DNA from 2 places in the Streptomyces sp. NPDC091972 genome. Region 2 is predicted to be linked to the other one. Evidence: riboswitches for the same ligand, from Rfam matches in the RefSeq annotation. Region 2 holds a riboswitch; the other holds the start of a gene.
What was found. Region 2 has a riboswitch for glycine ahead of gcvT (glycine cleavage system aminomethyltransferase GcvT). Riboswitches for the same ligand answer to the same signal wherever they lie in the genome.
Positions count from the first base shown of each region.

Region 1: linked by a shared signal. The riboswitch ahead of gcvP (aminomethyl-transferring glycine dehydrogenase) and the one ahead of gcvT (glycine cleavage system aminomethyltransferase GcvT) in region 2 are both predicted to bind glycine.

Region 1 covers NZ_JBIVSV010000003.1:6,850-22,760, reverse strand. Annotated here, with positions in the region: gene ACIQJT_RS09185 (LacI family DNA-binding transcriptional regulator) at 1-941, shown strand, start outside; gene ACIQJT_RS09180 (endo-1,4-beta-xylanase) at 1,296-2,333, opposite strand; gene ACIQJT_RS09175 (carbohydrate ABC transporter permease) at 2,392-3,156, opposite strand; gene ACIQJT_RS09170 (sugar ABC transporter permease) at 3,222-4,220, opposite strand; gene ACIQJT_RS09165 (extracellular solute-binding protein) at 4,227-5,522, opposite strand; gene ACIQJT_RS09160 (amino acid transporter) at 6,235-8,187, shown strand; gene ACIQJT_RS09155 (hypothetical protein) at 8,195-8,419, shown strand; gene ACIQJT_RS09150 (hypothetical protein) at 8,386-8,481, shown strand; gene gcvP (aminomethyl-transferring glycine dehydrogenase) at 8,540-11,425, opposite strand; glycine riboswitch at 11,601-11,696, opposite strand; gene ACIQJT_RS09140 (PRC-barrel domain-containing protein) at 11,820-12,197, shown strand; gene ACIQJT_RS09135 (DNA polymerase IV) at 12,559-13,917, opposite strand; gene ACIQJT_RS09130 (MerR family transcriptional regulator) at 13,974-14,621, opposite strand; gene ACIQJT_RS09125 (bifunctional nuclease family protein) at 14,885-15,358, opposite strand; gene ACIQJT_RS09120 (MerR family transcriptional regulator) at 15,436-15,911, opposite strand, start outside.
Region 2 covers NZ_JBIVSV010000008.1:303,005-318,915, reverse strand. Annotated here, with positions in the region: gene ACIQJT_RS25265 (aldo/keto reductase family oxidoreductase) at 1-94, shown strand, start outside; gene ACIQJT_RS25260 (L-serine ammonia-lyase) at 203-1,570, opposite strand; gene glyA (serine hydroxymethyltransferase) at 1,627-2,892, opposite strand; gene gcvH (glycine cleavage system protein GcvH) at 2,907-3,284, opposite strand; gene gcvT (glycine cleavage system aminomethyltransferase GcvT) at 3,382-4,497, opposite strand; glycine riboswitch at 4,653-4,749, opposite strand; gene ACIQJT_RS25240 (AAA family ATPase) at 4,932-5,600, shown strand; gene ACIQJT_RS25235 (enhanced serine sensitivity protein SseB) at 5,693-6,490, shown strand; gene ACIQJT_RS25230 (enhanced serine sensitivity protein SseB C-terminal domain-containing protein) at 6,609-7,409, shown strand; gene ACIQJT_RS25225 (ABC transporter permease) at 7,745-8,743, shown strand; gene ACIQJT_RS25220 (ABC transporter substrate-binding protein) at 8,803-10,551, shown strand; gene ACIQJT_RS25215 (ABC transporter permease) at 10,621-11,628, shown strand; gene ACIQJT_RS25210 (ABC transporter ATP-binding protein) at 11,625-12,716, shown strand; gene ACIQJT_RS25205 (ABC transporter ATP-binding protein) at 12,713-14,074, shown strand; gene ACIQJT_RS25200 (trimeric intracellular cation channel family protein) at 14,183-14,839, shown strand; gene ACIQJT_RS25195 (alpha/beta hydrolase) at 14,748-15,911, opposite strand, start outside.

The DNA.
Region 1 (15,911 bases), on a different contig from region 2:
CCCGCGCCCGGGTCGAGGAACTGCTCCAGCGGTACGGCTACCGCAAGCGCCCCGCGGCCCCGGGCACCCGCGCGCCCCTGCTCGACCTGGTCTTCAACGACCTCGACAGCCCCTGGGCGGTGGAGATCATCCGGGGCGTGGAGGAGGTCGCCCACGCGGAGGGCGTCGGCACCGTGGTCTCCGCGATCCACGGCCGCTCGGGCGACGCCCGCGAGTGGATGCGCAACCTGCGGGCCCGAGCCTCCGGCGGGGTCATCCTGGTCACCTCGGCGCTCGACATGGTCCTCCATGACGAACTGCGCGTGCTCGGCGTCCCGTTGGTCATCGTCGACCCGGCCGGCTCCCCCGCGCTGGACGCGCCCACCATCGGCGCCGCCAACTGGTCGGGCGGGCTCGCGGCCACCGAGCACCTGCTGTCCCTCGGCCACCGCAGGATCGGCCTGATCGCCGGGCCGCCCCGGCTGCTCTGCTCACGTGCCCGCCTCGACGGCTACCGTGCCGCCCTGGAAGGCGCCGGGCTCGCCCTCGACGAGGCGCTCGTCGTGCCGGGCGACTTCCACGCGGAGTCCGGCTTCGCGGGCTGCGAGAAGCTCCTCGGCCTGCCCGAGCCGCCCACCGCCCTGTTCGCGGCCAGCGACCAGATGGCCCTCGGCGCGATCGAGGCGCTGCGGAGGCGTGGACTGCGGGTGCCGGAGGACATGAGCGTGGTGGGCTTCGACGACCTCCCGGAGGTCCGCTGGTCGGCGCCCCCGCTCACGACCGTCCGCCAGCCCCTCGCCGAGATGGGCAAGCTGGCCGCCCGCACCGCCCTGGAACTGGCCCGCGACGAACGCCCGGCCTCCCCCCGGGTGGAACTGGGCACCGAACTGGTGATCCGCTCCAGCACGGCTCCGCCGGCGATCGGGGCAGGGGGTGACGCGAGGAGGGGGGGCCGCACATGACGTCGGATCGCTTCGCAGAGCCACGGCCGCCGCGCACCCCTCGACGGTGCACCGCCGGAAGTGTCTGCCTGCGGGCCGGCGACGGCCATCCGCGGCGAAGCCGCCTGTCACCGGCAGCCTCCCGCTCGACGGTCGGTTCCCGGAGGGTGATGCCCGGCGGACGGTTCTCGCGCCCCTGACCGAGCCGAACCCGCCGACCGGCACCGGTGACTGTGGGACGGGGGTCCGCCCGAGTGGCTCACCGGGGTGTGAGCACGCGGCGATCAGCCGACGCACGCGGGCCCGGCCACGGACCCGGTACCGGGCGGCAGTTCCACCCGGTACCGGCCCGAGACCGGGCTGCCGCCGCCTACGTCACCTCAGCGCCCCCCGAATCGCGAAGTACGCCGGCTTCGGCTGGAGTTGCTCGTCCCAGGGCAGCGCGGCGCCCTCGCCCTCGAAGAACGCCGGGATCCAGGAGTACTTGTCGGTGTAGTCCCAGACGGTGATGCCCACGCACCGGCGCACCGCGAGGCAGGCGTCGGTCAAGTAGGCGTACCAGTCGGCCTGTTGGGCCAGCTTCTCCTCCGTCGCCGGCAGGATCATCCGGATGTCGACCTCGGTGAGCGCGGTGTCGAGGCCCAGCCTGGCGAAGCGGCGGAGGTTGTCCTCCAGGGTGGTGGGATAGCCGTACTGGAGCGCCAGATGGGCCTGGAGGCCGATGCCGTCGAGCGGGACGCCCTTCGCCTTCAGCTCCTTGGCCAGCTTGTAGTAGGCGTCGCTCTTCGGGCCGACGGCCTCGATGTTGTAGTCGTTGAGATAGAGCTTGACCTTGGGGTCGGCCTGCCGGGCCCAGCGCAGGGCGTCGGCGATGTAACCGGGGCCGAGGGTGTTGTAGAAGACGGTCTCGCGGTACGTACCGTCCTCGTTGAAGGCCTCGTTGACGACGTCCCAGGCGAACACCTTGCCCCGGTAGTGCCGTACCTCGGTCTGGATGTGCCTCTTCAGTACCGGCCTCAGCTCCTCCGCCGTCCACGCGCGGGAAGTGATCCAGTCGGGCAACTGGCTGTGCCAGACGAGGGTGTGACCGCGGACCTTCTGGTGGTGCGCCCGGGCCAGCTGCACGATCTCGTCGCCCTGGGAGAAGTCGAAGACTCCCGGCTCGGGTTCGGTGGCGTACCACTTCATGCCGTTGCCCGGCGTGATCTGGTCGAACTCGCTGCCGAGGATCTTCTTGTACGGCTCGTCGACGAGTTCGGGATTGTCGGTCGCGCTGCCGAAGTACCGGCCGTGCCGCTGGGCGAGGTCGGCGAGGGTGGCCTGCTTGCCGTGGGCCTGGGCGGGTGCGCCGAGCCCGGTGACGACCAGGGCCGCGGCGAGCACTCCGACGAGTCTGAGACGGTTCTTGCGCATGGTGCGACTCCTCACGTGCGGGGTGGGGTGAGCCGTTCTGGACAGGGAAGTGACGCCGTCAGCCCTTCGTGGCACCGGCCGTGAGGCCGCCGACGAGCTGGCGCTCGGCGACCGAGTAGAAGGCGAGGGCCGGCACCATCGCCAGGACGAGATAGGCGAAGACACGGGCGTACTCGGCGGAGTACTGGCCCTGGAACTGCTGCACGCCCACCGGGAGCGTCCACCACGTGTTGTCGGTGAACACCAGCAGCGGCAGCATGAAGTTGTTCCAGCTGGTGACGACGGCGAGCACCGAGACCGTGCCGAGCGCGGGCCGTGCCATGGGCAGCAGCACCCGCCAGAAGAAGCCGAAGGAGCTGCACCCGTCGAGGGTGGCCGCCTCCTCCAGCTCACCGGGGATCTCCCGGAAGAAGGCCCGCAGGATGATGATCGTCATCGGCAGTCCGAAGGCGGCCTGCGGAAGGATCACGCCGAGCGGGTTGTCCAGCAGACCGAGCGAGCGCAGCAGCAGGAACAGCGGGAGCACCGCCACCGCGAAGGGGAACATCAGCCCCATCGTGAAGAGCGTGAACAGCGCCTCCCGGCCGCGGAAGGCGAAGCGTGCGAACGAGAACGCGGCCAGCGCGGACAGGGCGACGACAAGCACCGTCGTGCCGACCGCGATCAGCGTGCTGCTGCCGAGCAGCCGCCAGAAGTCCCCGCCGCCGAGGATGTCGGTGTAGTTGCTGGTGAGCCACTTCTCGGGCAGCCCGAAGGGGTTGCTGGAGAGCTCGTCGGTGGACTTGAACCCGGAGAGGACGGCGTACACCAGGGGCACGATCATCACCGCGCCGACCACTACCAGGATCACGTGCAGCGGCAGCGTCCGTACTGCCCTTGTACGGCTGGTCACTTGGCGTTCCCCCTCATCGTCGTGGTGGCCCCTTCGAGGTCGCGGCGGAGCACGAACCGCTGGTAGGCGAGGGCGAAGACGAGGCAGATGCCGAACATGACCACGCTGATCGCGCTGGCGTAGCCGACCTGGTAGCGCTTGAAGCCGTACTGGAACATGGTCACGGCCATCGTCTCGGAGTGGTGGTCGGGCCCGCCCTGGGTGATCACCCAGACCAGGTCGAAGAGCTGGATCGCCCCGATGACGGACAGGAAGACGCTGATCCGGAGAGTGGGCGCCAGCAGCGGCAGGGTGACGTTGCGGAACCGCTGCCAGGCACTGGCCCCGTCGATGAGCGCCGCCTCGGTCAACTCCCGCGGGATCGACTGGAGTCCGGCCAGGTAGAGCATCATGTGGAAGCCGAAGTACTTCCAGGTCATGACGAGGAAGAGCGTCGCCATCACGTAGGAGGGGTCGGCGAACCACAGTCCGCCCAGGCCGTCGAGGCCGACCGCGCCGAGGACGTGGTCGGCGAGTCCGTCGTCCGGGGCGAAGACCATGCTGAACAGCACGCCGGTGATCGCCTCGGACAGCACGTAGGGCGCGAAGAACAGCATCCGGTAGACGGCCCGGCCGCGCAGCCGCTGGTTGAGCAGGACGGCCATGGCGAGCGCGAAGGGCAGCTGGATGACCAGGGAGAGTCCGACCAGGACGAGGCAGCGCCACAGGTCGCCCAGGAAGACCGGGTTGTCGAACAGGTCGGTGAAGTTGTCCGTGCCGACGTAGTCGGAGGGCATGCCGAAGCCGCCCCAGCGGAAGAAAGCCGCGTACAGCGCGAACAGCATCGGCAGCAGGACCATGCCGACGAACAGCACCAGCGCGGGCAGCTGGAAGCCGACCGCGGTGAGCCAGTGCAGCGCACGCCGGCGGCCCCGCCCCCGGGCCCTGACCGATTCCGGGGGCGGGAGTTCGGTGCCCGGACCGCTCCGCTTGTCTGCGAGGAACGTGGAGGTCATCGCGGGCTACTGCTCTTCCTTCGCCGTCTGCGTGATCGACTGGGCCACCTGTTCGGGGGACTTGGAGCCGGCGATCAGGGCGGCCACGCTGTCGTTGACCTCCTGGCCGACGGCGGGGGCGTACGCCTGGTCGAGGTAGAGCTGGAAGCCGGTGGCGGCCTTCAACTGCGCCTGTACGAGCTTGAGGTTGGGGTCGGTCATGGCCTTCTCCGCGTTCGGGAGCACGGGAAGGACGCTGGTCTTCTTGACCAGTTCCAGTTCGGTGGCCTCCGAGGCGAAGAACTTCAGGAAGTCGACGGCCGCCTGCGGGGCGCCCCGGCGCAGGGCGTGTCCGCCACCGCCGCCGAACACCTCGGTGATGGCGCCCTTTCCGCCCTCGACCGCGGGGAACGGGAAGAAGCCGAGGTCGTCGCCGAGGCCCTTGCCGGAGTCGGCCTGCACGGACGGGGCCCACTGGCCCATGAGTTCCATGGCCGCCTTGCCGTTGCCGACGGTGGCGGCCTGGCCGGTGGGGGTGGAGTAGGCGGCGTTGAGGAAGCCCTTCTGGAAGGGCTGGAGGTCGACGAGTTCCTTGAGGTGGCGTCCGGCGTCGACGAACCCGGCGCCGGTGAAGTCCTTGTCCTCACTGGCCTTCTGGAGGGCGTCGATGCCGGCGGTGCGCATCGCGAGGTAGGCCCAGTAGTACATGCCGGGCCACTTCTCCTTGCCGGCGAGGGCGATGGGCGTGATGTTCTTCGACTTCAGCTTGTTCACGGCCTCCAGGAAGCCGCCCCACGTGGTGGGGGGCTCACTGACACCGGCCTGTGCGAAGAGCGCCTTGTTGTACCAGAAGCCGATCATGCCCATGTCGAAGGGGACGCCGTAGAGCTTGTCGTCGAGGATGTACGGCTCCTTGGTGACCTTCAGCAGGCCGTCGGACCAGGGCTTGGTCCGCTCGGTCAGATCCTCGACGAGGCCCGCGTCCACCTGCTGCTTGAGGACGCCGCCGCCCCAGGTGTGGAAGATGTCGGGGAGCTTCCCCGAGGCGGTCAGTGCCGTCATCTTCGACTTGTAGGCGTCGTTCTCCAGCTGGACGACCTTTATCTTGACCTTAGGGTTCGCGGCCTCGTACTTCTTGACGAGGCCCGCCCAGACACTCTTCGCCGGTTCGGTGGTGGAGATGTTCCACCACTCCACCGTGGTCGTCCCGTCGGACGATCCTCCGTCCGAGTCGCCGCCACAACCTGTCAGTGCCGTCATGCCCAGACCGGCCGCGGCGGACGCCGCCAGAAAATTACGGCGGGACAGTGCCGGGTCGCCCATGATGCGCTCCTTGGGTACGGGACGGAGCCGTCCTTGTCCGTCCTGCGGTCCGAAAGTTTCGGAGTTGATCCAGAAAGCTTCGCTGCTGCCGCACCCTAGAGACAGCTACTAAACGGTGGCAACCCCCTGTGCACGGGGAATGTTCACGGATTGCTCCGCCGACTCCCCGGACAGGGCTCAGCGTCCCACCGGACACACCCCGGCGACAGGGGATCGGGGCACGGAGGCACGCATGCCGGTCGGGCGCGGGGCAGTTGATCCGCAGCGGAGCGGCCCCGGGCACGCACCTCCGCAGGTAACCTCGGACGGCCAGGTCACGACAACGCTGTCCGCCGCGAGACCCTCCTGAGCTCGCGAAACATTCGGCAACATCGGCGAACATTACGAAGAGGGTCACCGTCCCCGTTCACCACGCCCTTCGACGCGGCTCGCAGCAGGTCGGGGCCCAGGACACGCCACTCCCACCCGAGCCCTGACATGACGCTGCGTGTCCGCCCACGCAGACCCGCGCATGAGCAGCGCCGACGAGGCCGTACACCCCTCCGACCTGGACCGTCTCCCACCGCCGATGTGCACGGACCGAGTCTTAACGGAAGTTTGACGCCCCCGGGCCCTCCATTCACAGGCCCGAGCGTCACTCTCCGCTTACGCTGGTCGCGCCGTCGCACAGGCGGCCCGATCCGAACCGCGCCGCGCCGAGGAGCACCCCGAGATGGCCACCACCGAGCACCCTGCCCCGAGTCGTCTGCGCTCCTGGATGCTGGAGGGCCTGTCGGACATGGGCAAGGACGGCGGCCCCGTGGGCCCGCACGCCGAACCGGAGCCGCCGCACCGGGGTCAGCCCTGGTACCGGGTGATGTGCCTGACCGGCGTCGACTACTTCTCCACCCTCGGCTACCAGCCGGGCATCGCCGCCCTCGCGGCCGGCCTGCTCTCCCCCGTCGCCACCATCGTGCTCGTCCTGGTCACCCTGGCCGGCGCGCTGCCCGTCTACCGCCGCGTGGCCGAGGAGAGCCCCCACGGCGAGGGCTCCATCGCCATGCTGGAACGCCTCCTGTCCTTCTGGCAGGGCAAACTCTTCGTCCTGACCCTGCTCGGCTTCGCCGCCACCGACTTCCTGATCACCATCACCCTCTCCGCCGCCGACGCCTCCACCCACCTGGTCGAGAACCCCCACCTCACCGGCGTCCTGCACGGCCGGCAGATGCTCATCACCCTCGTCCTGGTCGCCCTGCTCGGCGCGGTCTTCCTCAAGGGCTTCCTGGAGGCCGTCGGCGTCGCGGTCGCCCTGGTCGGCGTCTACCTCACCCTCAACGTCGTCGTCGTGATCGTCGGCCTGTGGCACGTCGTCACCGCGGGCCACGTCGTCACCGACTGGTCCAGCGCCCTGACCGCCGAGCACGGCAACGTCCTCGCCATGGTCGGCGTGGCCCTGCTCGTCTTCCCCAAGCTCGCACTCGGCCTGTCCGGCTTCGAGACCGGCGTCGCCGTCATGCCGCACGTCAAGGGCGACCCGGGCGACACCGAGGAACACCCCGCCGGCCGCATCCGCGACACCAAGAAGCTGCTCACCGCGGCCGCCCTGATCATGAGCGTCTTCCTGATCGCCACCAGCTTCGTCACCACCCTCCTGATCCCCGAGAAGGAGTTCGAGGCGGGCGGACAGGCCAACGGCCGCGCCCTCGCGTACCTGGCCCACGACTACCTGGGCGGCGTCTTCGGCACGGTCTACGACGTCTCCACGATCGCCATCCTGTGGTTCGCGGGCGCCTCGGCCATGGCCGGCCTGCTCAACCTGATGCCCCGCTACCTGCCCCGCTACGGCATGGCCCCGCACTGGGCCCGCGCCGTACGCCCCATGGTCATCGTCTTCACCCTCATCGGCTTCCTGGTCACCTGGATCTTCGACGCCGACGTCGACGCCCAGGGCGGCGCCTACGCCACCGGCGTCCTGGTCCTCATCAGCTCGGCGGCGATCGCGGTGACCATCGCCGCCCGCAAGGCGGGCCAACGCGGCTGGACGATCGGTTTCGCGGTCATCTCGGCGGTGTTCCTCTACGTCACCGTCGCGAACGTCATCGAACGCCCCGACGGCGTCAAGATCGGCGCCTGCTTCATCGCCGGCATCATCCTCGTCTCCCTCCTCTCCCGGCTGGCCCGCGCCTTCGAGCTGCGCGTGACCAGCGTGCACCTGGACGCGATGGCGGAACGTTTCATCAGGGACATCGCCAGCCGCAAGATCCGTTTCATCGCCAACGAACCCGACCAGCGCGACCAGGCCGAGTACCGCGACAAGATCGAGCAGATCTGCGCCGACAACGACATCCCCGGCGACGACTTCGTCTTCGTCGAGGTCACCGTCCTCGATCCCTCCGAGTTCGAGGCGAGCCTGACCGTCCGCGGCGAGGTCCTCCACGGCCGCTACCGCGTCCTGACCCTGGAGTCCTCCTCCATCCCGAACGCCCTGGCCGCCCTCCTCCTGCACGTCCGGGACATCACCGGCCGCACCCCCCACATCTACTTCGAGTGGACCGAGGGCAGCCCCTTCCACCACTTCCTGCGCTTCTTCCTCTTCGGCCAGGGCGAGGTCGCCCCCGTCACCCGGGAGGTCCTCCGCGAGGCGGAACCGGACCGCGCCCGCCGCCCCCGCGTCCACACCGGCTGAGCCGCGCATGCCCGGCACGGGGGTCCACGACATGGTGAAGCCGGCGGAGGTCTCCCTCGCCCCCGGTCCGCACCCCGTCACCGACCGCGCGGCCCTGGATCCGGCCCAGGGCGTGTACATCCGCAACCAGCTCCCTGGAACGGTCACCGACGTGGCCACCGTGAAGATCCCCGTCAAGCCGGCGAACTCACCTCCGCGATCACCGCCGACTCCGCGACCGGCCTCGCCCTGACCGCCGGCACCACGGTCGTCGCCCTGATGAAGTCGACCGAGGTGTCCCCGGCGACCGCCTGACGGCAACGACGACCACGGAAAAGGGCCCCGCCGAAGCGGGGCCCTTTCTCACGGCAGGTCAGTCCTCGTACGCGTCCAGCGGCGGGCAGGAACACACCAGGTTCCGGTCACCGTAGGCCTGGTCGATCCGCCGCACCGGCGGCCAGTACTTGTCCGCGGCCGAGACACCGCCCGGGAAGACGGCCTCCTCGCGCGTGTACGCGTGCTCCCACTCCCCGCCGAGCGCCCCCGCGGTGTGCGGGGCGTTCCGCAGCGGGTTGTCCTCCGCGTCCCACTCCCCGGCCCCGACCTTCTCGATCTCCGCGCGAATGGCGATCATCGCCTCGCAGAACCGGTCCAGCTCACCCAGGTCCTCGGACTCGGTCGGCTCGATCATCAGCGTCCCGGCCACCGGGAACGACATGGTCGGCGCGTGGAAGCCGTAGTCGATGAGCCGCTTGGCCACGTCGTCGACGCTCACGCCGGTCGCCTTGGTCAGCGGTCGCAGGTCGATGATGCACTCGTGCGCGACCAGCCCGCCGGGGCCGGTGTAGAGCACGGGGTAGTGCGGCTCCAGCCGCTTGGCGATGTAGTTGGCGGAGAGCACCGCCACCTGCGTGGCCCGCTTGAGCCCCTCGCCGCCCATGAGCCGGACGTACGCCCACGAGATGGGAAGGATCCCCGCGGACCCCCAGGGCGCGGCCGAGATGGGCCCGACGCCCGTCTCAGGACCGGCCTCGGGCTGCATCGGGTGGTTGGGCAGGTACGGCGCCAGGTGCGCCCTGACGCCCACCGGTCCCACGCCCGGACCGCCGCCGCCGTGCGGGATGCAGAAGGTCTTGTGCAGGTTCAGGTGCGAGACGTCGCCGCCGAAGTGCCCCGGCTTGGCCAGGCCCACCAGCGCGTTGAGGTTGGCGCCGTCGACGTACACCTGACCGCCGGCCTCGTGCACCTGGGCGCAGATGTCGGCGACGTGCTCCTCGAACACCCCGTGCGTCGACGGGTAGGTGATCATCAGCACGGCCAGCTCGTCGCGGTGCTTCTCGATCTTGGCCCGCAGGTCCTCGACGTCGATCTCGCCGTCCCCGGCGGTCTTCACGACGACGACCTTCATGCCCGCCATCACGGCGCTCGCGGCGTTGGTCCCGTGCGCGGACGACGGGATCAGACACACGGTCCGCTGCTCGTCGCCGTTGGCCCGGTGGTACCCGCGTACGGCGAGCAGCCCGGCCAGCTCACCCTGCGAGCCCGCGTTGGGCTGAAGGGACACCTTGTCGTACCCGGTGACCTCGGCGAGCCGGTCCTCCAGCTCCCGGATCAGCGTCAGGTAGCCCTGCGCCTGCTCGGCGGGCGCGAAGGGGTGCAGCTGCCCGAACTCGGGCCAGGTGACCGGCTCCATCTCGGTGGTCGCGTTGAGCTTCATGGTGCAGGAGCCCAGCGGGATCATGCCGCGGTCGAGCGCGTAGTCCCGGTCGGCGAGCCGGCGCAGGTAGCGCAGCATCGCGGTCTCGGAGCGGTGCTGGTGGAAGACGGGGTGGGTGAGGAAGTCGTCGCCGCGCAGCAGCGCGTCGGGCAGTGCCTCCTCGGTGGCCGCGTCCAGCGCCTCGATGTCGCCCTCGACCCCGAAGGCGCTCCACACGGCGGCCACCTGGGCCCGCGCGGTGGTCTCGTCGCACGCGAGGGACACGTGGTCGGCGTCGACGAGGTGCAGGTTGACGCCGTTCTCCCGCGCCGCGGCGACGACCTCGGCGGCCTTGCCCGGCACCCGCACGGTGAGCGTGTCGAAGTAGGAGCCGTGCACGACCTCGACCCCGCCGGCCGTGAGTCCCGCGGCGAGGATGTTCGCGTACCGGTGCGTCCGCCGCGCGATCGCCCTCAGCCCGTCGGGGCCGTGGTAGACGGCGTACATCCCGGCCATGACCGCGAGCAGCACCTGCGCGGTGCAGATGTTGCTGGTCGCCTTCTCCCGGCGGATGTGCTGCTCACGCGTCTGGAGCGCGAGCCGGTAGGCCTTGTTGCCGTCGGCGTCCACGGACACGCCCACGAGCCGCCCGGGCAGGCTCCTGGCGAACTTCTCCTGTACGGCCATGTAGCCGGCGTGCGGTCCGCCGAACCCCATCGGCACACCGAACCGCTGCGTGGTCCCGACCGCGATGTCCGCCCCGAGCTCGCCCGGCGACTTCAGCAGGGTCAGCGCGAGCAGGTCGGCCGCGACGGTCACGAGCGCGCCGAGCTCGTGGGCCTGGTCGATGAGCGGCTTGATGTCCCGTACGACACCGGAGGCGCCGGGATACTGGACGAGCACGCCGTTGATCTCACGCCCGGCGACCTCGGCCGGGATGCCGTCGCTGAGGTCGGCGACCACGACCTCGAGGCCGGTCGGCTCGGCACGGGTCTCGATCACGGCGATGGTCTGCGGCAGCGCGTCCGCGTCGACGAGGAAGAGCCCCTTCTTGTTCTTCCCCATCCGCCGGGACAGTGCCATGGCCTCGGCCGCGGCGGTCCCCTCGTCGAGCAGCGAGGCACCGGAGGTCGGCAGGCCGGTGAGATCGGCGACCACGGTCTGGAAGTTGAGGAGCGCCTCGAGCCGTCCCTGCGAGATCTCCGGCTGGTACGGCGTGTAGGCCGTGTACCAGGCCGGGTTCTCCATGACGTTGCGCAGGATGACGGGCGGGGTGAAGGTGCCGTAGTACCCGAGCCCGATCATGGAGTCGAGGACCTGGTTCCGGTCGGCCAGCGACCGCAGCTCGGCCAGCACCTCGGCCTCGGTGCGCGCACCGGGCAGTTCCAGCGCATCGGCGTTCTTGATCACGTCGGGCACCGCGGCGGCGGTCAGCTCGTCGAGCGAGCCGTACCCGACGTGGGCGAGCATCTTGGCCCGGGCTTCATGATCCGGACCGATGTGACGCTGCTCGAACGGGATCCCCTGCTCAAGCTCTGCGAGCGGAATGCGGTGGGCGGTCATTGCGGAGGCCTCCTGGTCTGACGCGACCTTCGAGGGGTACCCCGGCGCGGGTACCCCGACGGCCTCCCCCTCTGTCATCTCAACCTGAGAGCTTCACCGGCCGCCCGAAGGCCGCCGGCTTTCACCGTCGGTGAGAGCGGAAGCCGTCGACACCCGCCCTGCTTTCCAGAGTGACCTCGTCCGTGCGGTACGTGAGCCTGAGAGATTCCGGGGAGGATTTGCTCCTTCGGCGCCTCCGATGGTGTCCGGAGGACTCTCCCGCACGGGGTCAGCAGCCGTTCGCAAGCCTACCAGCGAGGTCGCCGCACGAGTCTTCGAGTGGCCGCCCACCCCGATGTGCTCTTTCGTAGTGCTTACGACCGCTTCGGATGAGTTGCGACCAAGTGGAGGGCACGTGCAGACCGACATCGATCCGCGCAACCTGATCGGCCGCAAGGCGTTCGACCGCAACGGCACCAAGATCGGCACCGTCGACGAGGTCTACCTCGACGACGCGACGGGCGTGCCGGAGTGGGCCGCGATACGCACGGGCCTCTTCTCCCGGGACGCCTTCGTGCCCCTGGAGCCCAGCGAACTGGTCGACGGCACCCTGCACGTCCCCTTCGACCGCACCCTCATCAAGGAAGCCCCCGACTTCGGCGTGGGCCGCCACCTCTCCCCCGACCAGGAACTCCAGCTCTACCACCACTACGGCCTCGACGTGGCGACACCTCCCGCCTTCCCGGACCACGACTTCGGCAAGCTGGCCGGCACGGAGGACGCGGGCACCTGAACGGGCCACGCTCCCGCCGACGCCAACCCCGCCCAGGCCTCGCGCCGGCAACCGAGTTCCTCCCCCCCACCCTCAGGCCCCCCTTCCAGGCCCGTCCAGCGGAGCTGCACGCCGCGCTGGACCACCCGAGGCCACCAAGCCGCCACGCGCCCGAACCCGGGCCTCGCCGAGCGCCCTACCCCCTCAACCGCAGCTCCCCGTTCCGACGAAGCGTCGCTCCCCCCGCGCACCCACACTCCACCCCCGCAAGGGGAACTTGCAGACCGTCCGGCAGGGAACCGGCCGCCCACGGCCCCGAACCGAAGTCGACACCTCAACCGGGTGTCCCACCCCAGTCCCAACCCCACCGACGCCTGCCCCCTCACGACTGCCGCTGACGCACCCTCACCCCCTCGACCAACGGCAACGGCTCAGCCGCCTCCAGCGCCGGATCGTCGACAAGAAACGTCCGCACCCGCCCCGGCTGCGAATCCGGCGTCTCGAACCGCACGGTGACTCGCCCCAGCCCGCTCCCCTGCACCCACCCGTGCCCGAACTCGGCGTGCCGCACATCGTGTCCGGCGACCCACCGCCGCTCGACGACCACGTCCCGCTCCTCGGCCGGGACGTCGTCGGCCGCCTCCTCGACGGCCTGGTCCGCGCCCTCCCCCGCGGCCTGGGCGAACAGATCCTCCTGGGTGAAGTCGGCAAGCCCGGACACCCCCACCCCCAGCAACCGCACACCCCCCGTCGAGTCGACGCCCTCCAGCAGCCGCAGGGCGGCCTCCCGCACCACCGCCGGATCATCCGTGGGCCCCCGCAAGGTCTCGGACCGCGTCAGCGTCGAGAAGTCGTACCGCCGCACTTTCAGCACGATGGTCCGCCCCGACAACCCGGCCTCCCGCAGCCTCCGCACACACCGGTCGGCAAGCCGCTGCACCTCCAGCCCCACCCGCACCCGGTCATGGATGTCCACGTCGTAGGTGTCCTCCACGGACACCGACTTGGCCTCCCGCTCCGCCACCACGGCCCGCTCGTCCCGCGCCAGCGCCATCGCGTACAGCCCGTGCCCGTGCGCCTTGCCGAGCAGCCGTACGAGCTCGTCCTCCCCCGCCTCGACGATCTCGTCGACCGTGTGGATCCCGGCCCGCCGCAGATGGTCCCCGGTCGCCGGCCCCACCCCGGGCAGGGTGCGCACCGACATCGGCCCGAGCATCGCCCGCTCGGTGCCCGGCTCGATCACCACCAGCCCGTCCGGCTTGGCCTGCTCGGAGGCGATCTTCGCGAGCATCTTCGACGCGGCCAGCCCCACCGACCCCGTGAGCCCCGTGACGGCCCGTATGTCGGCCCGCAGCTTCGCCCCGACCAGTCGCGCCGACGCCTCGTCCCAGGCCGCTCCCCCGGCCTCCAGATCCACGAACGCCTCGTCCAGGCTCAGCGGCTCCACCAGGGGCGACAGCTCCCGCAGCAGCCCCATCACCTGCTCGCTGATCGCCTTGTAGAACCCGAAGCGCGGCACAAGATATGCGGCGTTCGGCGCGAGCCGTCTCGCCTGGGCCATGGGCATCGCCGAGTGCACCCCGAACACCCGGGCCTCGTAGGACGCGGTGGCCACCACACCCCGCGGCCCCAGCCCGCCCACGACGACGGCCTTCCCGCGCAGACTCGGCTTGGACGCCTGCTCCGCCGAGGCGTAGAAGGCATCCATGTCGAGATGCAGGATCGTGGGCGCTTTTCTCACATGTCCGATGCTGCCCTACGCCACTGACAATGCCCCGCCGCGGACGGCGGCCGGTCTCAGACCGCCCGGTTGCGGCGCCTGGCCAGCTCGTCCGCGGGGTTGTGCCCGACGAGCGTCTCCCCGGTGTCGATGCGCTCCCCGTGCAGTTGCGACAGGGCGCTCTCGACGTCCCGCCACACCACGCCGACGGCGATCCCGAAGATCCCCTGCCCGCCCTGGAGCAGCGCGTGGACCTCGTCGGGCGAGGTGCACTCGTAGACCGTGGCCCCGTCGCTCATGAGCGTCATGCGCTCCAGGTCCTGGAATCCGCGCTCCCGCAGGTGCTGAACCGTGGTGCGGATGTTCTGCAGCGACACACCGGTGTCGAGGAACCGCTTGACGATCTTCAGGACGACGACGTCCCGGAAGCTGTAGAGCCGCTGTGTCCCCGACCCGTAGGCGGGCCGCACGCTCGGCTCCACGAGCCCGGTGCGCGCCCAGTAGTCCAGTTGCCGGTACGTGATGCCGGCGGCCGCGCAGGCCGTGGGACCGCGATAGCCGATCTGCTCGGACGCCATGGACGTCGCCCCTCCGCTGCTCGGCACGGCCGCCGGTCGCTGCGGAGCATGATGGTCGGCCGCGCTGGTGTGAAGCGGGTACGGACCGCTCGCCCCGAGACTGCGTCCGGGGGCACCCCCAGCCGTACCGTCGCCGCTGCTTCTCACGCCGACCTCCGTCCTTGACCTGCCTTCTCGACGGTAGGCAGTCACCAGGGGTGCGTCAACGATCGCCACACTCGGCACGCCGAGTGATAATCACCCAAGGAGTGGTTTCCCGTGCCCCACCGCGGGGAAAGGCTAGCCGAATGCGCTCCGAACGGGCCGTAGGACGCTCTCACGCGCCGGTGGCAAATGCCGGCATTTCCGTGACGACCGGACACGGCCGAACCGTCACGGACCACCGATCCGCCGAACCGGCCGTGTACCCCTCACTGACTGCTGGTGCCGAAGTCCTCGGGGGAGATCTGGTCGAGGAACTCGCGGAACTTCTCCACTTCGTCCTCCTGCTCGTCCGGGATCGCGATACCGGCGTCGTCGAGCACCCCGTCGCTGCCGTAGATCGGCGTTCCGGTGCGCAGGGCCAGCGCTATGGCGTCGGACGGCCGCGCGCTCACCTCGACCCCGCTGGCGAAGACCAGCTCCGCGTAGAAGACGCCCTCACGCAGGTCCGTGATGCGTACTTCGGTGAGCTCCTGGCCGACCGCCTCCAGCACGTCCTTGAACAGGTCGTGGGTCAGCGGTCGTGCGGGGGCCATGCCCTGCTGCGCGAAGGCGATCGCCGTCGCCTCCCCGGGCCCGATCCAGATGGGGAGGTAGCGGTCGCCTCCCACTTCACGCAGAAGCACGATCGGTTGGTTGGAGGGCATTTCGACCCGGACACCTACGACATCGAGCTCGTTCACACAGCAACCCTAGGCCGTGCCCGGGACGTTTGGGTAGTCGGGCAGGAAACGGGTGACGATCCGGGGCCCTCCCGCCCTCAAGGCAGGCGTACGCCGAGCGCGGTCTGCACAAGTGCCGCGTGCAGCTTCACCGTGAGCCCCGCGAGTTCCTTGGCGCGGGCTTCCGCGTGTGCGCGGGTCTGCGGGTTGCGGTGGCGTTTCAGCGGGGCCACCACCTGGTCCACGAGCCCGGCCTCACGGTCGGCGGCCGCCTTCATCGCCCGCAGGTGCCGCGGCTCGATCCCGAACCGCCCGAGTTCGACGACGAGCGCGGCCACAGTCACCGCCTCGGCGTCGTAGGCCCCGTCCGGCAGCGGCGTGATGAGCCCGTACGACTCCCACTCCGCCAGCTCCGTCTCGCCGATCTCGGCGGCGGCGAGCAGCTCGGCCCGCCCGATCCTGGCCGCGGTCGGGCCCTCGGAGACCTCCAGGACCGTTTCTCCGTCCCGCTGGCGGCCCACCGTGGGCAGCGCGACGGCCTCGCCGCGCTCCATGGCGTCCAGGTGCTCCCGGA
Region 2 (15,911 bases):
GTCATCGACAGCGCACCTGCGCGAGAACATCGCCGGCGCGGGACGCTCCCTGTCTCCTGAGGACTTGACCGCGCTGGACGACATCGGCCGCTGAGTCCCGGGTGGCGGAACGGCCCACACGGCACGACCGGAGCCACCGCTGCGATCTCGGCCCCGGTCACCTTCGGGCGATCGGGGCCGCATCAGGTCAGGGGCTGTCACCTCAGCATTCGATGATGTTGACCGCCAGACCCCCGCGCGCCGTCTCCTTGTACTTCACGCTCATGTCCGCCCCCGTGTCCTTCATCGTCTTGATGACCTTGTCGAGGGACACCATGTGGGAGCCGTCCCCCCGCAGCGCCATCTTCGCCGCCGTGACCGCCTTCACCGCGGCCATGCCGTTGCGCTCGATGCAGGGGATCTGGACCAGACCGCCGACCGGGTCGCAGGTGAGGCCGAGGTTGTGCTCCATGCCGATCTCGGCGGCGTTCTCGACCTGTTCGGGGGAGCCGCCGAGGACCTCGGCGAGGGCGCCCGCGGCCATCGAGCAGGCGGAGCCGACCTCGCCCTGGCAGCCGACCTCGGCACCGGAGATGGACGCGTTCTCCTTGAAGAGCATGCCGATGGCGCCCGCGGCGAGGAGGAAGCGGACCACGCCGTCCTCGTCCGCGCCGGGAACGAAGTTCACGTAGTAGTGCAGGACCGCGGGGATGATGCCGGCCGCGCCGTTCGTCGGGGCCGTCACGACCCGGCCGCCGGCCGCGTTCTCCTCGTTGACCGCCATCGCGTACAGCGTGATCCACTCCATGGAGTAGGCCAACGCGTCGCCCTCCGCCCGCAGTTGACGGGCCGTCATGGCGGCTCGCCGGCGCACCCGCAGACCGCCGGGCAGGATGCCCTCCTGCGACATGCCCCGGGACACACAGGACTGCATCACGCGCCAGATCTCCAGCAGCCCGGCCCGGATCTCGTCCTCCGTGCGCCAGGCGCGCTCGTTCTCCAGCATCAGGGAGGAGATCGACAGGCCGGTCTCCTTGGTCAGGCGCAGCAGCTCGTCACCCGTGCGGAAGGGGTACTTCAGCACCGTGTCGTCGAGCTTGATGCGGTCCTCGCCGACCGCGTCCTCGTCCACGACGAAGCCGCCGCCGACCGAGTAGTACGTCTTCGACAGCAGTTCCGCGCCCGAGGCGTCGTACGCCCACACCGTCATGCCGTTCGCGTGGTACGGCAGCGCCTTGCGCCGGTGCAGCACCAGGTCGTCGTCGAAGGAGAAGGGGATCTCGTGCTCGCCGAGCAGCTTCAGCAGGCCCGCGGCCCTGATCTCCGCCACCCTGTCGTCCGCGCCCTCCACGTCGACCGTGCGGGGGGACGCCCCCTCCAGGCCGAGCAGCACCGCCTTCGGGGTGCCGTGACCATGGCCGGTCGCGCCGAGGGAGCCGTACAGCTCGCAGCGGACCGAGGCGACGGCGGGCAGCAGGCCCTCGTTGCGCAGGCGGCGGGCGAACATGCGGGCCGCGCGCATCGGGCCGACCGTGTGGGAGCTCGACGGGCCGATGCCGATCGAGAACAGGTCGAAGACCGAGATGGCCACGGGAACTCCTTCAAAAAGGGTGGGGGCACGCGTCGTCGGGTGCCCCCACCGTGGAACTACTTGCTCAGGCCGGGGTACAGCGGGTGTTTGTCCGCCAGCGCCGCGACCCGGGCCTTGAGGGTCTCGACGTCGTACGACGGCTTCAGCGTCTCGGCGATCACGTCCGCGACCTCGGCGAAGTCCTCGGCCGTGAAGCCGCGGGTGGCCAGGGCCGGCGTGCCGATCCGCAGCCCCGACGTCACCATCGGCGGGCGCGGGTCGTTCGGGACGGCGTTGCGGTTGACCGTGATGCCGACCTCGTGCAGACGGTCCTCGGCCTGCTTGCCGTCCAGCTCGGACTCGCGCAGGTCGACGAGGATGAGGTGGACGTCGGTGCCGCCGGAGAGCACGTTGACCCCGGCCGCCCGGGCGTCGTCGGCCGTCAGTCGCTCGGCGAGGATGCGCGCGCCTTCCACCGTACGCCGCTGGCGCTCCTTGAACTCCTCCGAGGCCGCGACCTTGAAGGACACCGCCTTCGCCGCGATCACGTGCTCCAGGGGGCCGCCCTGGAAGCCCGGGAACACGGACGAGTTCAGCTTCTTCGCGAACTCCTGCCGGGCGAGGATGATGCCGCCGCGCGGGCCGCCCAGCGTCTTGTGGGTGGTGGAGGTGACCACGTCCGCGTGCTCGACGGGGTTCGGGTGCAGCCCCGCCGCCACCAGGCCGGCGAAGTGGGCCATGTCGACCCACAGGTACGCCTCGACCTCGTCGGCGATCCGGCGGAACTCCGCGAAGTCGAGCTGCCGCGGGTACGCGGACCAGCCCGCGATGATCACCTTGGGCCGGTGCTCCTTGGCGAGCTTCTCCAGCTCGGCCATGTCGACCAGGCCGGTCGCCGGGTCCACGTGGTAGGCGACCACGTCGAACTGCTTGCCGGAGAAGTTCAGCCGCATCCCGTGGGTCAGGTGACCCCCGTGCGCCAGGTCCAGGCCCAGGATGGTGTCGCCGGGCTGGGCCAGCGAGAACAGCGCGGCCTGGTTCGCGGAGGCACCGGAGTGGGGCTGGACGTTGGCGTACTCGGCGCCGAACAGCTCCTTGAGCCGGTCGATCGCGATCTGCTCGGCCACGTCGACGTGCTCGCAGCCGCCGTAGTAGCGGCGGCCCGGGTAGCCCTCGGCGTACTTGTTGGTGAGGACCGAGCCCTGCGCCTCCATGACCGCGAGCGGAGCGAAGTTCTCCGAGGCGATCATCTCGAGCGTGGACTGCTGCCGGCCCAGCTCGGCGTCGACCGCGGCGGCGATCTCCGGGTCGAGCTCGTGAAGGGGCGTGTTCAGTGCGGACATCAGGTGCGGACTCCTCAGCCGGCGGAAAAGGCGGTGTACTCGTCGGCGGAGAGCAGGTCGGCCGGCTCCTCCGTGACGCGTACCTTGAACAGCCAGCCGCCCTCGAAGGGGGCGGAGTTCACCAGCGCCGGGTCGCTGACGACGTCCTCGTTGACCTCGGTGACCTCACCGGAGACGGGGGAGTACAGGTCGGAGACCGACTTGGTCGACTCCAGCTCGCCGCAGGTCTCGCCCGCGGTCACCGTGTCACCGACCTCCGGGAGCTGGACGAAGACGACATCGCCGAGCGCGTTGGCCGCGTGCTCCGTGATGCCGACCGTCGAGACGCCGTCCTCGGCGCCCGACAGCCACTCGTGCTCCTTGCTGTAGCGAAGCTGCTGGGGGTTGCTCATGGCCTGAATTCTCCTGTACGCGGGGAAGTGCTGGTGAATGGGGGACTGCGGAGGGCGTGCGTGAGCGACGGCTCCGTGCTCAGCATCGCCTGTGCGGCTACTTCTGGCGCTTGTAGAACGGCAGCGCCACGACCTCGTACGGCTCGTGGCTGCCCCGGATGTCCACGGCGACACCCGTCGTGCCCGGCGCGGCGTACATGGCGTCGACGTACGCCATCGCGATCGGCTTGCCCAGCGTGGGGGAGGGGGCGCCGGAGGTGACCTCGCCGATCACCTTGCCCTCGGCGACGACGGCGTACCCGGCGCGGGGGACCCGGCGGCCCTCGGCGATCAGGCCGACCAGGACGGGCGGCTCGTGGTTCGCGTTCTCCGCGGCCTCGCGCAGGGCGGCGCGGCCCACGAAGTCACCCTCCTTGTCGAACTTCACCACTCGTCCGAGCCCGGCGTCGAAAGGCGTCAGTTCGCGCGAGAGCTCGTGCCCGTACAGCGGCATGCCCGCTTCCAGGCGCAGGGTGTCCCGGCAGGACAGCCCGCAGGGGACGAGCCCGACGCCCTCGCCCGCCTTGGTGAGCGCCTGCCACAGTTCGACCGCGTGCTCCGGCTTCACGAACAGCTCGAAGCCGTCCTCGCCGGTGTACCCGGTGCGCGCGATCAGCGCGGGCACCCCGGCGACCGTGCCCGGGAGACCGGCGTAGTACTTGAGGCCGTCCAGGTCCGCGTCGGTCAGGGACGCGAGGATCCCGGGCGACTCCGGCCCCTGCACGGCGATCAGGGCGTAGGCGTCCCGGTCGTCGCGCACCTCGGCGTCGAAGCCGGCCGCGCGCTCGGTCAGGGCGTCCAGGACGACCTGGGCGTTGGAGGCGTTGGCGACCACCATGTACTCGGTCTCGCCGAGCCGGTAGACGATCAGGTCGTCCAGGATGCCGCCGTCTTCCTGGCAGATCATGGTGTAGCGGGCCCGGCCGACACCGACCGAGGCGATGTTGCCGACGAGGGCGAAGTTCAGCATTGCGGCGGCCTGCGGTCCGGTCACGGTGATCTCGCCCATGTGGGAGAGGTCGAAGAGCCCGGCCCTGGAGCGGACCGCGAGGTGTTCGTCGCGCTCGGAGCCGTACCGCAGGGGCATGTCCCAGCCGGCGAAGTCGGTCATCGTGGCACCGAGGGAGCGATGCAGGGCATCGAGCGCGGTGAGACGGAGTTCAGAACTGCTCATCGGACGGTCGTCTCCAAGGATCCCAGGACATGGGTGTGACGGGCGAGGTATTCCTCCCCATCTGTCATCGGAACCTGAGAGGTTCGCCATGAACGACATGGCTTGCACCTTGGGTGGGGCCGCCTTCGAGTCGGCGGCCCGCTTTTCAGATGTGCCTCGCCCGCGCGGTAACGGGGCCTGAGAGATTCAAGGGAGGGACTTGCTCCTTCGGCGCCCGGGTACACGTACCCGGAACTCTCCCGCGCGGATTCAAGCGGCCGGTATGCAGTTGGCGCGGACATCATTGCACGCCTCGGATGCCGACGGCAGGGCCGCGTCCGGCCCCTCTCTCTGTAACCGGCTTGTGGCGGTACGCGTACAGAAACGCGAGAGATCATCCATTACCTTCTCTTTACGCTCGGTGGGGAGGGGAACCCCGACCCCGGAGGAGGACGATGACGGTGAACAGGACCAGGGCGTACGCGACGACCTCGGGGCTCGCGCTGCCGGAGCAGTCCACGGCCCCTGCCGTCGAGGCGCTGGGCGCCCGCCCGGTCGTCCGTGACCTGCGCGACCGCGCCGGCCGCAGTCCGCACGCCCTGCTCTTCGGCCCGGGGGACCTCGTCGTCATCACCGGCCTGCCCGGCAGCGGCAAGTCCACCCTGATGAAGCGCGCGGTCAAGGGGATCCGGATCGACTCCCAGGACACCCGCGACCGTTGGGACGCCAAGCTGTCCCGCTTCCTTCCGTACGCCGTCTACCGCCCCCTGGTCCGGCTCGCGCACTACGCCGGACTGCGCCGCGCCCTGCGCTCCGGCGAGGGGGTCGTGGTGCACGACTGCGGGACGCAGGCCTGGGTGAGGCGCTGGCTGGCCCGCGAGGCCCGGCGCCGGGGCGGCACCCTGCACCTGCTGCTGCTCGACGTCACGGCGGACACCGCGCTGGAGGGCCAGCGCGAGCGCGGCCGGGGCGTCTCGCGGTACGCCTTCCGGCGGCACCGCGGCGCCGCCGCCCGGCTGATCCGCTCCGTGGAGCGGGGCGATCTGCCCCAGGGCTGCGGCTCGGCGGTGCTGATCGACCGGGACGCGGCGGACGTGCTGCGGCGGATCGGGTTCGCCGGCTGAGGCGTGCGCTCTCCCGGGCCGGACCACCCGCGCGCCGCACCCGCTAGCCTTTCAGCCACATCAACAGCGGTTCACAGCAGGCGGTCAGACAGATGGACTTCCCGGCGGATCTTCCCGCGGACTTCCCAGGGCAGGCGCACCCGCACCCCCATCCGCACGGCGGATGGCCCGGCAACGAGCTGGAGGAGGTGCTCTCGGCCTCCCTCGGCGTGCCCTCGGCGGGCGGCCGGATCATCGAGGTGCTCGGCCGCAGCTTCGTCTGGATCCCCCTGCCGAACGGTGGCGGCCCGCACAGCGGCCCCCTCGACCTGCCCACCCTGGAGATCGACGGCCAGGCGTTCGTCCCGGTGTTCAGCTCCGAGGAGCAGTTCCGCCAGGTCGTCGGCGGCCATCTGTCGTACACCATCGCCCCGGCGGTGGAGTTCGCCCGCGGTCTGCCCCCGCAGGTGGGCATCGCGGTGAACCCCGACGGCGTGGTCGGCGTGCCCCTCCCGCCCGCCGCCGTCGCCGACCTGTGCCGGGTGGGGCGCACCCCGCTGGACGGGCCCAACACCGGCGGCCGGGTCAAGCTCTACGAGCCGGACTGGCAGGACGACCCGGTCGACTTCCTGGCCGCCGCGTCCGCCGAGTTCGCCGCCACGGGAGTGGTCCTGACGGCCCGTCGCTGCCTGGCCGCCATCGAGACCGCCGACCCGGTCATGTTCGTGGGCGTGGAACTCTCCCAGTGGGAGGGCGACCTGCGCACCCTGCCGATGGACGCCCTCGGCCGGGCCCTCGGGCGGACCCCGGTGCCGTGGCCGGTCAACCTGGTCCTGCTGGACGTGGCGGACGACCCGGTGGGCCACTGGATGCGGGGACAGGTACGGCCCTTCTACACGCAGGGGACCTGACTCTCGGGGGCGCGATCAGCCCCCGCGACCCGCAGTCGCACAGGGCAGCGGGAGCCGGGCTCCCGGGCGCTTAAGCTGGTTTCATACTCGGGGCAACTTCCAAGAAGGGCGATACGACGTGAGCGCCAGCGGCACGGGCACCGCGACCGGCACGGTCGAGCACATGCTGCGCCAGGTGACCCCCGGGCGCTACGACGCGTACGAGGCGCTGCTGCGTGCCCTCGCGACCCCGAACAACGGCCAGATCTGGATGCTCCTGTGGCACGGCCAGGCGGGCTCCCCGGACGCCCAGTACGGGAACATGGAGGTCGACGGCTACGGCTACGCGCCCTGTGTGACCTCGGCGCAGGAGCTGAGCGCCAGCGGCTGGAACCGTTCGTACGAAGTGGTCGACGGCATCGACGTGGCCCGCACGCTCTACCCCGACCACTACGGGCTCTGGCTCAACCCGCACGCCCCCGGCGGCGGGGTCGGCATCCCCTGGCTCGACCTGCGCCGCATCGCGACCGGCCTGGAGCGCCAGCCGGCCGGTCCGCTCCGGCTGTCCGAACCCGGTATCGAGGTCCCCCAGTTCTACGCCCTGCTCGTGCAGAACGCCCACCGCACCCCGGCGGTCCGCTCGCTGCGCCGCGCCTGGGTGCAGCCCGCGCTCGGGGCGCCGTACCTCGCCATCGGTCTGGACGTGTACGACACCAGTCCCTCGGCCGTGGACTCGGTGCGCGCGATGATGCAGCAGTCCATCGGCGCCGTCCCGGAGGGGCTGCCGGTGTCGACCGTGGCGATGTCCGACGAGTACGACCCGGTGGCGCTGTGGATGCGCGCCGGTGCCCGTCCGTTCTACGACCGCGAGGCCCACGGCTCGCCCGCCCAGGCGCCGGCCTCCGGGTACGGCTACCCGCCGGTCCGCGGTGGTTACTGAGAGCGATGACAACCCGTTCGGCTCGTTTGGGTAACAGCCCCGTTTCTTCGCGCGTAGATAGCGGAGGTTCGTCCCGAACATCACTTATTGTGCCGTTCTGTCCCAACTGGCATACGTCCGAGGGGCGTTACCCGTTGTTCGGATAACGGAATCCCTCGTACTGCATCACGGTTACGCATACTTTCTTCGTCAGACCTGGCGGGTGATCGCAGCGAAGCTGAAGACTCCCCAGGCAGACGCAGGATCAGACGTTCCTGCGAGCTGAGCAAGTCGACAAAGCCGTAATCCACGGCAGGTGTAGGCCGGTCACCACCGGCGAGAGGGGTCGGGTCACTGTGACCGCACCGATCGAGACCACCGGGGCGCAGGCCGAGGCGCAGCCGGAGGCTGTCCTTGCCGGCGCCGGCAAGGGGCAGATCGAGGGCCGTTCCCTGGGGCAGATCGCCTGGTCCCGGTTCAAGAGGGACAAGGTGGCGGTCGCCGGCGGTGTGATCGTCATCCTGCTGATCCTGGTCGCGGTGCTGTCCCGGCCCATCCAGGCCCTGTTCGGTCTGGACCCGAACGCCCTGCACCAGGACCTGATCGACCCCAACACCTCGCTCCCCAAGGGCGCCTGGGGCGGCATGAGCTGGGACCACCCGCTCGGTGTCGAGCCGAAGTTCGGCCGCGACATCGCCACCCGCATCCTCGAGGGCTCCTGGGTCTCGCTGGTCGTCGCCTTCGGCGCCACGATCCTGTCCAACACGATCGGCGCCGTGCTCGGCGTGGTCGCCGGCTACTACGGCGGCCGGGTCGACACGATCATCAGCCGGCTGATGGACACCTTCCTGGCGTTCCCGCTGCTGCTCTTCGCCATCGCCATCTCGGCCACCCTGCAGGGCGGTGCCTTCGGGCTGGAGGGCCTGCCGCTGCACATCAGCGTGCTGATCTTCATCATCGGCTTCTTCAACTGGCCCTACCTGGGCCGCATCGTGCGCGGTCAGACACTGGCCCTGCGCGAGCGGGAGTTCGTCGACGCCTCGCGAGGGATGGGGGCCAAGGGCCCCTACATCCTCTTCCGGGAGCTGCTGCCGAACCTCGTCGGCCCGATCATCGTCTACTCGACGCTGCTCATCCCGACCAACATCCTCTTCGAGGCGTCCCTCAGTTTCCTCGGCGTCGGCATCCAGCCCCCGCAGGCGTCCTGGGGCGGCATGATCAACCAGGCGGTCGACTACTACCAGGTCGACCCCCAGTTCATGATCGTGCCTGGTCTGGCCATCTTCGTGACCGTCCTTGCGTTCAACCTGCTCGGTGACGGTCTCCGCGACGCTCTCGACCCGCGCAGCCGCTGACCTGCGGCCGCGGTGAGAGTCCACAAGATTTCCGACAATTGAAGGGGAAGCAGACCATCATGCGAAGGTCAGCGCTGGCCGCAGTGGCGGCCATCGGCAGTGCGAGCCTGTTGCTCTCGGCTTGCAGCAAGGCCGATGACAACGGTGGAGACGAAAACAAGTCGGCTGGGGCCAACGCAGCGACCAAGGGTGTCGTCAACGCCTCCACCCAGAAGGGTGGGACGGTCACGTACGAGTACTCCGACGTCCCGGACTCCTTCGACCCCGGCAACACGTACTACGCCTACATGTACAACCTCAGCCGGCTCTACGCCCGCCCGCTGATGACCTTCGCGCCCGGTGCGGGCGAGGAGGGCAACAAGCTGGTCCCGGACCTCGCCGAGAGCGCCGGCCAGCCGAGCGACGGCGGCAAGACCTGGACGTACAAGATCCGTTCCGGTCTGAAGTACCAGGACGGCACGCCGATCACCTCGAAGGACGTCAAGTACGCCGTCGAGCGCTCGAACTTCGCGCGTGACGTGCTCTCCCTCGGCCCGAACTACTTCCAGCAGTTCCTCCAGGGCGGCGACAAGTACAAGGGTCCCTACAAGGACAAGAGCGCCGAGGGCCTGAAGTCCATCGAGACGCCGGACGACAACACGATCGTCTTCAAGCTCAACCGCGCCTTCCAGGAGTTCGACTACCTGGTCGCCACGCCGCAGACGGCCCCGGTGCCGCAGTCCAAGGACACCGGCGTCGACTACGTCAAGAGCATCGTCTCCTCGGGCTCCTACAAGTTCCAGAGCTACAAGGAGGGCCAGCAGGCCGTCCTCGTGCGCAACGAGAACTGGGACGCGAAGACCGACCCGCTGCGCAAGCAGTACCCGGACAAGATCGTCGTCAAGCTGAAGGTCAACGCCGAGACGATCGACCAGGACGTCCAGGCCGGCGACGCGATCGACCTCGGTGGTACCGGTGTCCAGGCCGCGACCCAGGCCAAGGTCGTCAACGACGCCAACCTGAAGTCGAACACGGACAACACCTACGGTGGCCGTCTGGTCTACATGGCGATCAACACCCAGGTCGCGCCGTTCGACAAGGTCGAGTGCCGCAAGGCCGTCCAGTACGCCATCGACAAGGTCTCCGTGCAGACCGCCGAGGGCGGCCCGATCCGCGGTGACATCGCCACCACCGTCCTGCCGCCGGACATCCCGGGCTACGAGAAGGCGGACGTCTACGCGACCACCGGCAACAAGGGCGACGCGGCCAAGGCCAAGGAGCAGCTGAAGGCCTGCGGCAAGTCGAGCATCAACACCAACATCTCGGCCCGCAGCGACCGTCCGCAGGAGATCGACGCGGCCACCGCGATCATCGCCTCGCTGAAGAAGGTCGGCATCAACGCCAGCCTGAAGCAGTACCCGTCGGGCAAGTACTTCACCGACTACGCCGGTGTGCCGACCTTCGACAAGAAGCAGAACATCGGTCTGCACATGATGCAGTGGGGTGCCGACTGGCCCTCCGGCTACGGCTTCCTCCAGCAGATCCTGCACGGTGACGCGATCGGTGCCTCCGGCAACACCAACCTCTCGTACCTGAACGACAAGCAGATCAACGAGATGCTGGAGAAGGCCATCGCCACCGAGGACGACACGGCGCGCAACGCCCTGTACGCCCAGATCGACAAGCGTGCGATGGACCTGGCGGCGCTGGTCCCGCTGACCTACTTCAAGGTCCTGCTGTACCGCCCGGCCGGCTTCACCAACCTGGTGTCCACGGCGGCCTTCAGCGGTCAGTACGACTACCTCAACATCGGCACGACCAAGAAGTAGCCCCGGAAGGCAGGTGAAGGCATTGGTGCCCGTGGGCTTCGCGGCCCACGGGCACCAGCGCCGGTCCCCGTGATCTCGTACATCCTCCGTCGGACGTTCGCGGCAGTGATCCTGCTGTTGGTCGTCACCGCGGTCACCTTCGCGATCTTCTTCCTGCTGCCACGGATGGCCGGCCAGACCGCCGACCAGCTCGCGCAGCAGTACCTGGGCAAGAGCCCGTCGAAGGCCGACATCCTCGCGGTCAAGCAGAACCTGGGTCTGGACGACCCGCTGTACCTGCAGTACTGGCACTTCATCAAGGGTGTCGTGTCCGGGGCCACCTACAACCTGGGTCCCACGACCGCGCACTGCGACGCGCCGTGCTTCGGCTACTCCTTCAAGACCCACGAGGCGGTCTGGCCGCAGCTCACCTCGCGCATCCCGGTGACGGCGTCGCTGGCCCTCGGTGCCGCCGTGCTGTGGCTGGTCTCCGGTGTGGTGATCGGTGTGATCTCCGCGCTCAAGCCCGGCAGCTTCTTCGACCGCAGCTTCATGGGCGTCGCGCTCGCCGGTGTCTCGCTGCCCATGTTCTTCACGGGCAACCTGGCGCTGCTGCTCTTCACCTACCAGTGGCCCATCTTCGGCCGCACCTATGTGCCGTTCACGGAGAACCCGGCCCAGTGGGCCAACACCCTCTTCCCGGCCTGGTGCTCGCTCGCTCTGCTGTACTCCGCCATCTACGCCCGGCTGACCCGTTCGGGCATGCTGGAGACGATGAACGAGGACTTCATCCGCACGGCCCGCGCCAAGGGCCTGCGCGAGCGCAACGTGGTCGGCCGGCACGGCCTGAGGGCAGCGCTGACGCCGATCATCACCGTGTTCGGCATGGACCTGGGTCTGCTGCTCGGCGGTGCCGTGATCACCGAGACCGTCTTCTCGCTGCCCGGCATCGGTCAGTACGCGGTCCAGGGCATCACCGACAACGACCTGCCCCCGATCCTCGGCGTCACCCTGCTGGCCGCCATCTTCGTCGTAGTCGCAAATCTCCTGGTGGACCTGTTGTACGCCGCCGCCGACCCGCGGGTGAGGCTCTCGTGACCGAACTCTCCAAGACCGGCGCCGCTCTGGGCGAGCCCGCGCCCGGCAACGCTCCCGACGCCTTCCTCGCGGTCCGCGACCTCAAGGTGCACTTCCCGACCGACGACGGACTGGTCAAGTCCGTGGACGGGCTCAGCTTCCAGGTGGAGAAGGGCAAGACCCTCTGCATCGTCGGCGAGTCCGGCTCCGGCAAGTCCGTCACCTCGCTGGCGATCATGGGTCTGCACCGGCTCGGCGCACGCGGCAAGAACGTGCAGATGTCCGGCGAGATCTGGCTGGGCGGCAAGGAGCTGGTCTCCGCCGACCCGGACGAGGTGCGCCGGCTGCGCGGCCGCGAGATGGCGATGATCTTCCAGGACCCGCTGTCCGCGATGCACCCGTACTACACGATCGGCAACCAGATCGTGGAGGCGTACCGGGTCCACCACGACGTCAACAAGAAGACCGCGCGCAAGCGGGCGATCGAGATGCTCGACCGGGTCGGCATCCCCGAGCCCGGCAAGCGCGTCGACAGCTACCCGCACGAGTTCTCCGGCGGTATGCGCCAGCGCGCGATGATCGCCATGGCGCTCGTCAACAACCCCGAGCTGCTCATCGCGGACGAGCCGACGACCGCCCTCGACGTCACCGTCCAGGCGCAGATCCTCGACCTGATCCGGGACCTGCAGAAGGAGTTCGGCTCCGCGGTCGTCCTCATCACCCACGACCTGGGTGTGGTCGCCGAGATCGCCGACGACGTCCTCGTGATGTACGGCGGCCGGTGCGTGGAGCGCGGCACCGTCGACGACGTCTTCGAGCGGCCGCAGCACCCGTACACCTGGGGCCTGCTCGGTTCGATGCCGCGCATCGACCGGGAGACCTCCGAGCGGCTCATTCCCGTCAAGGGCCAGCCGCCGAGCCTCATCAACGTCCCCTCGGGCTGCGCCTTCCACCCCCGCTGCCCGTACGCGGACATCCCCAAGGGCGATGTCACCCGTACCGTGCGCCCGGAGCTCCAGCAGGTCGGCGGCGGGCACTGGTCCGCGTGCCACCTCTCGCCGGAGGACCGCACGCGGATCTGGACCGAAGAGATTGCGCCGAAGCTGTGAGTGAGACGAAGAAGACGGACGCGGACGTGACGACCGCCCCCGACGAGCGCGAGGTACTGCTCAAGGTCGAGGGCCTCCAGAAGCACTTCCCGATCCGCAAGGGCGTCCTCCAGCGCCAGGTCGGCGCGGTCAAGGCGGTCGACGGCATCGACTTCGAGGTGCGCAAGGGCGAGACCCTCGGCGTGGTCGGCGAGTCGGGCTGCGGCAAGTCGACCATGGGCCGGGTCATCACCCGCCTCCAGGACCCGACCGGCGGCACGATCCACTTCGAGGGCCAGGACATCACACGGCTGAACACCGCCGGGATGCGTCCGCTGCGGCGGGACATCCAGATGATCTTCCAGGACCCGTACGGCTCGCTGAACCCCCGGCACACCATCGGCGGCATCGTCTCGGCGCCCTTCCGGCTCCAGGGCGTGGAGCCCGAGGGCGGGGTGAAGAAGGAGGTCCAGCGCCTCCTGGAGCTGGTGGGCCTGAGCCCCGAGCACTACAACCGCTACCCGCACGAGTTCTCGGGCGGTCAGCGCCAGCGCATCGGCATCGCGCGAGCGCTGGCCCTCAAGCCCAAGCTGGTGGTGGCGGACGAGCCGGTCTCGGCGCTCGACGTGTCGATCCAGGCGCAGGTCGTGAACCTGATGGACGACCTCCAGGAGGAGCTCGGCCTCACGTACGTGATCATCGCGCACGACCTGTCCGTCGTGCGGCACGTCTCGGACCGCATCGCCGTGATGTACCTCGGCAAGATCGTCGAGTTCGCCGACCGCACCTCGCTGTACGAGGCGCCGATGCACCCGTACACCAAGGCCCTGATGTCGGCGGTCCCGGTGCCGGACCCCAAGCGCCGGGGCGGCAAGTCCGAGCGCATCCTGCTGCGCGGCGACGTCCCGTCCCCGATCTCCCCGCCCTCCGGCTGCCGCTTCCACACGCGGTGCTGGAAGGCCACGGAGATCTGCAAGACCACCGAGCCGCAGCTGGTCGAGCTGCGTCCCGGCCAGCGCGTCGCCTGCCACCACCCCGAGAACTTCGAGGACCAGGCCCCGCAGGACACCGTGCTCCTGTCGGTCGCCAAGGAGGCGGCCGAGCTGGTCGCCGAGGAGGTCCTGGCCGAGTCGGCGGAGACCTCGGCGGCGGTCGCGGCGGTGGCCGGATCCGTGCCGGGCGGCAAGGAGGCCGACGCCAAGGCCGCCGGGGAAGCGGCGGACTCGGCGGAGCAGCCGGAGCCGGAGGCCGCGGCGGACGTCGAGGCCACGGCCGCGAAGACGGGCCCGGGCGCGCGGACCGCTCCCGCGGCTCCGCTGAAGACCGGCGAGTCGAGCACGGAACCGGAAGCCGACCGTGAGGACCCGGCCGACAAGTAGGGCATGACGAGCAGGCCAGGTCCTGCACCCCCGAGCGGGAGAGCGCGGAGCAGTCCGTCGCCCTCCCGCTCGGCGCATCCCGCAACAGGCCGTGCGGGACAATGCGGTGTGCTCCAGCAACTGTTCACGCCCTCCGTCCAGCACACGCTCGACCTCGTCGGCATCTTCGTCTTCGCCATCTCCGGCGCGCTGCTGGCCGTCCGCAAGAACTTCGACGTCTTCGGCATCGCCGTCCTCGCCGAGGTCACCGCGCTCGGCGGAGGGCTGTTCCGGGACCTGATCATCGGCGCGGTACCGCCCGCCGCCTTCACGGACCTGGGCTACTTCATCACCCCGCTGCTCGCCGCCCTCCTGGTCTTCTTCCTGCACCCGCACGTGGAGCGCATCCAGGCCGGCGTGAACGTCTTCGACGCGGCCGGGCTCGGCCTGTTCTGCGTCGCCGGGACGACCAAGGCGTACGAGTACGGGCTCGGCCTCACCCAGTCGGCGACCCTCGGCCTCGCCACCGCCGTCGGCGGCGGTGTGCTCAGGGACGTGCTCGCCAACGAGGTGCCCTCACTGCTGCGCTGGGACCGGGACCTGTACGCGGTCCCGGCGATCGTCGGCGCCACCATGGTCGTGCTGTGCATCCGCTACGGCACCCTCACGCCGTTCACCAGCGGGCTCGCGGCGCTCACCGCCTTCGTACTGCGCCTGCTCGCGATGCGGTTCCACTGGCGAGCTCCGCGGGCGTGGAACCGCCGGTCGACCGTGCGTGAGGAGTAGCGCCCGCCCGGCCGTGCAGCAGCCCCATCTCCTCGGTGAGCCAGCGGAAGGCCGGGACCACCTGCGGCCGCCACAGCGCCATGTTGTGGCCGCCCGCGCTCTTCGGGACGTAGACCACGTGCACGGTCGTCGGCGCCTTCGCGACCTGTTCCAGGCCCATGGCCGCCTCGTAGCCGTCGCCCGGCTGGCCGGACTCGTAGAGCGCGACCGCGGGCGGGGTGCGGGCCTCGCGCAGCAGTACGTAGGGGTTGTTGGCGCGGCGCAGGGCGGGGGTCTCGGCCGCCAGGGAGCTGCGTTCGCCGATCGGGTCGTTGTAGCCGGACATGCTGACCGCGGCCCGGTAGCGGTTCGGGTGGGCGACGGCGAGTTTGGTCGCGCAGTGCCCGCCCGCCGAGTACCCGGCCACCGCCCAGCCGGCCGGACCGGACCGGGCGCGGAGGTTGTCGGTGACCATCTTCGGCACGTCGACGCTGAGCCAGGTGTCGGCGTTCACCGTGCCCGTGATGTTGGCGCACCCGGTGTCGACGCCGGCCAGCAGGTTCATGCGCGGGGCGACCAGGATGAAGGGCGCCACCCTGCCGTCCCGCATGAGCGGCTGGAGCCGGCTCACCGCGTGCAGCGAGCCGAACCAGGCCTTCGCCGAGCCCGGATAGCCGGAGAGCAGCTCCACGACGGGGAACCTGTGGTGCCGGTAGGCGGGTTCGCGGTACTGCGGGGGCAGCCAGACGTAGACCTCGGCGTTCACCCCCGAGACCCGGCCCTTGAGCTGGGTGACCCGTACGCCCTTCATGCCGGGCCCGGACACCTCGGAGAAGTGCTGCTTCACCTTGGGCAGGCGTTTCAGGGAGATCCCGCCGGTGCCGTCGGCGCCCAGGTTCGCGGCCTGCTGGACGTGGTCGCCGGTGCCGAGCAGGTCGGCCCAGTTGTCGTACAGGTTGTTCTGGTTGTTGACCAGCACGAAGACGAGGGCCACGGCCGTGCCCTGGGCGAACAGCACCATCACCACGCGGGCGGCGGCGCGGGCGATCCGGGGTCCCCGCAGCCGTGACCACAGGGTCAGCGGCAGCACGAC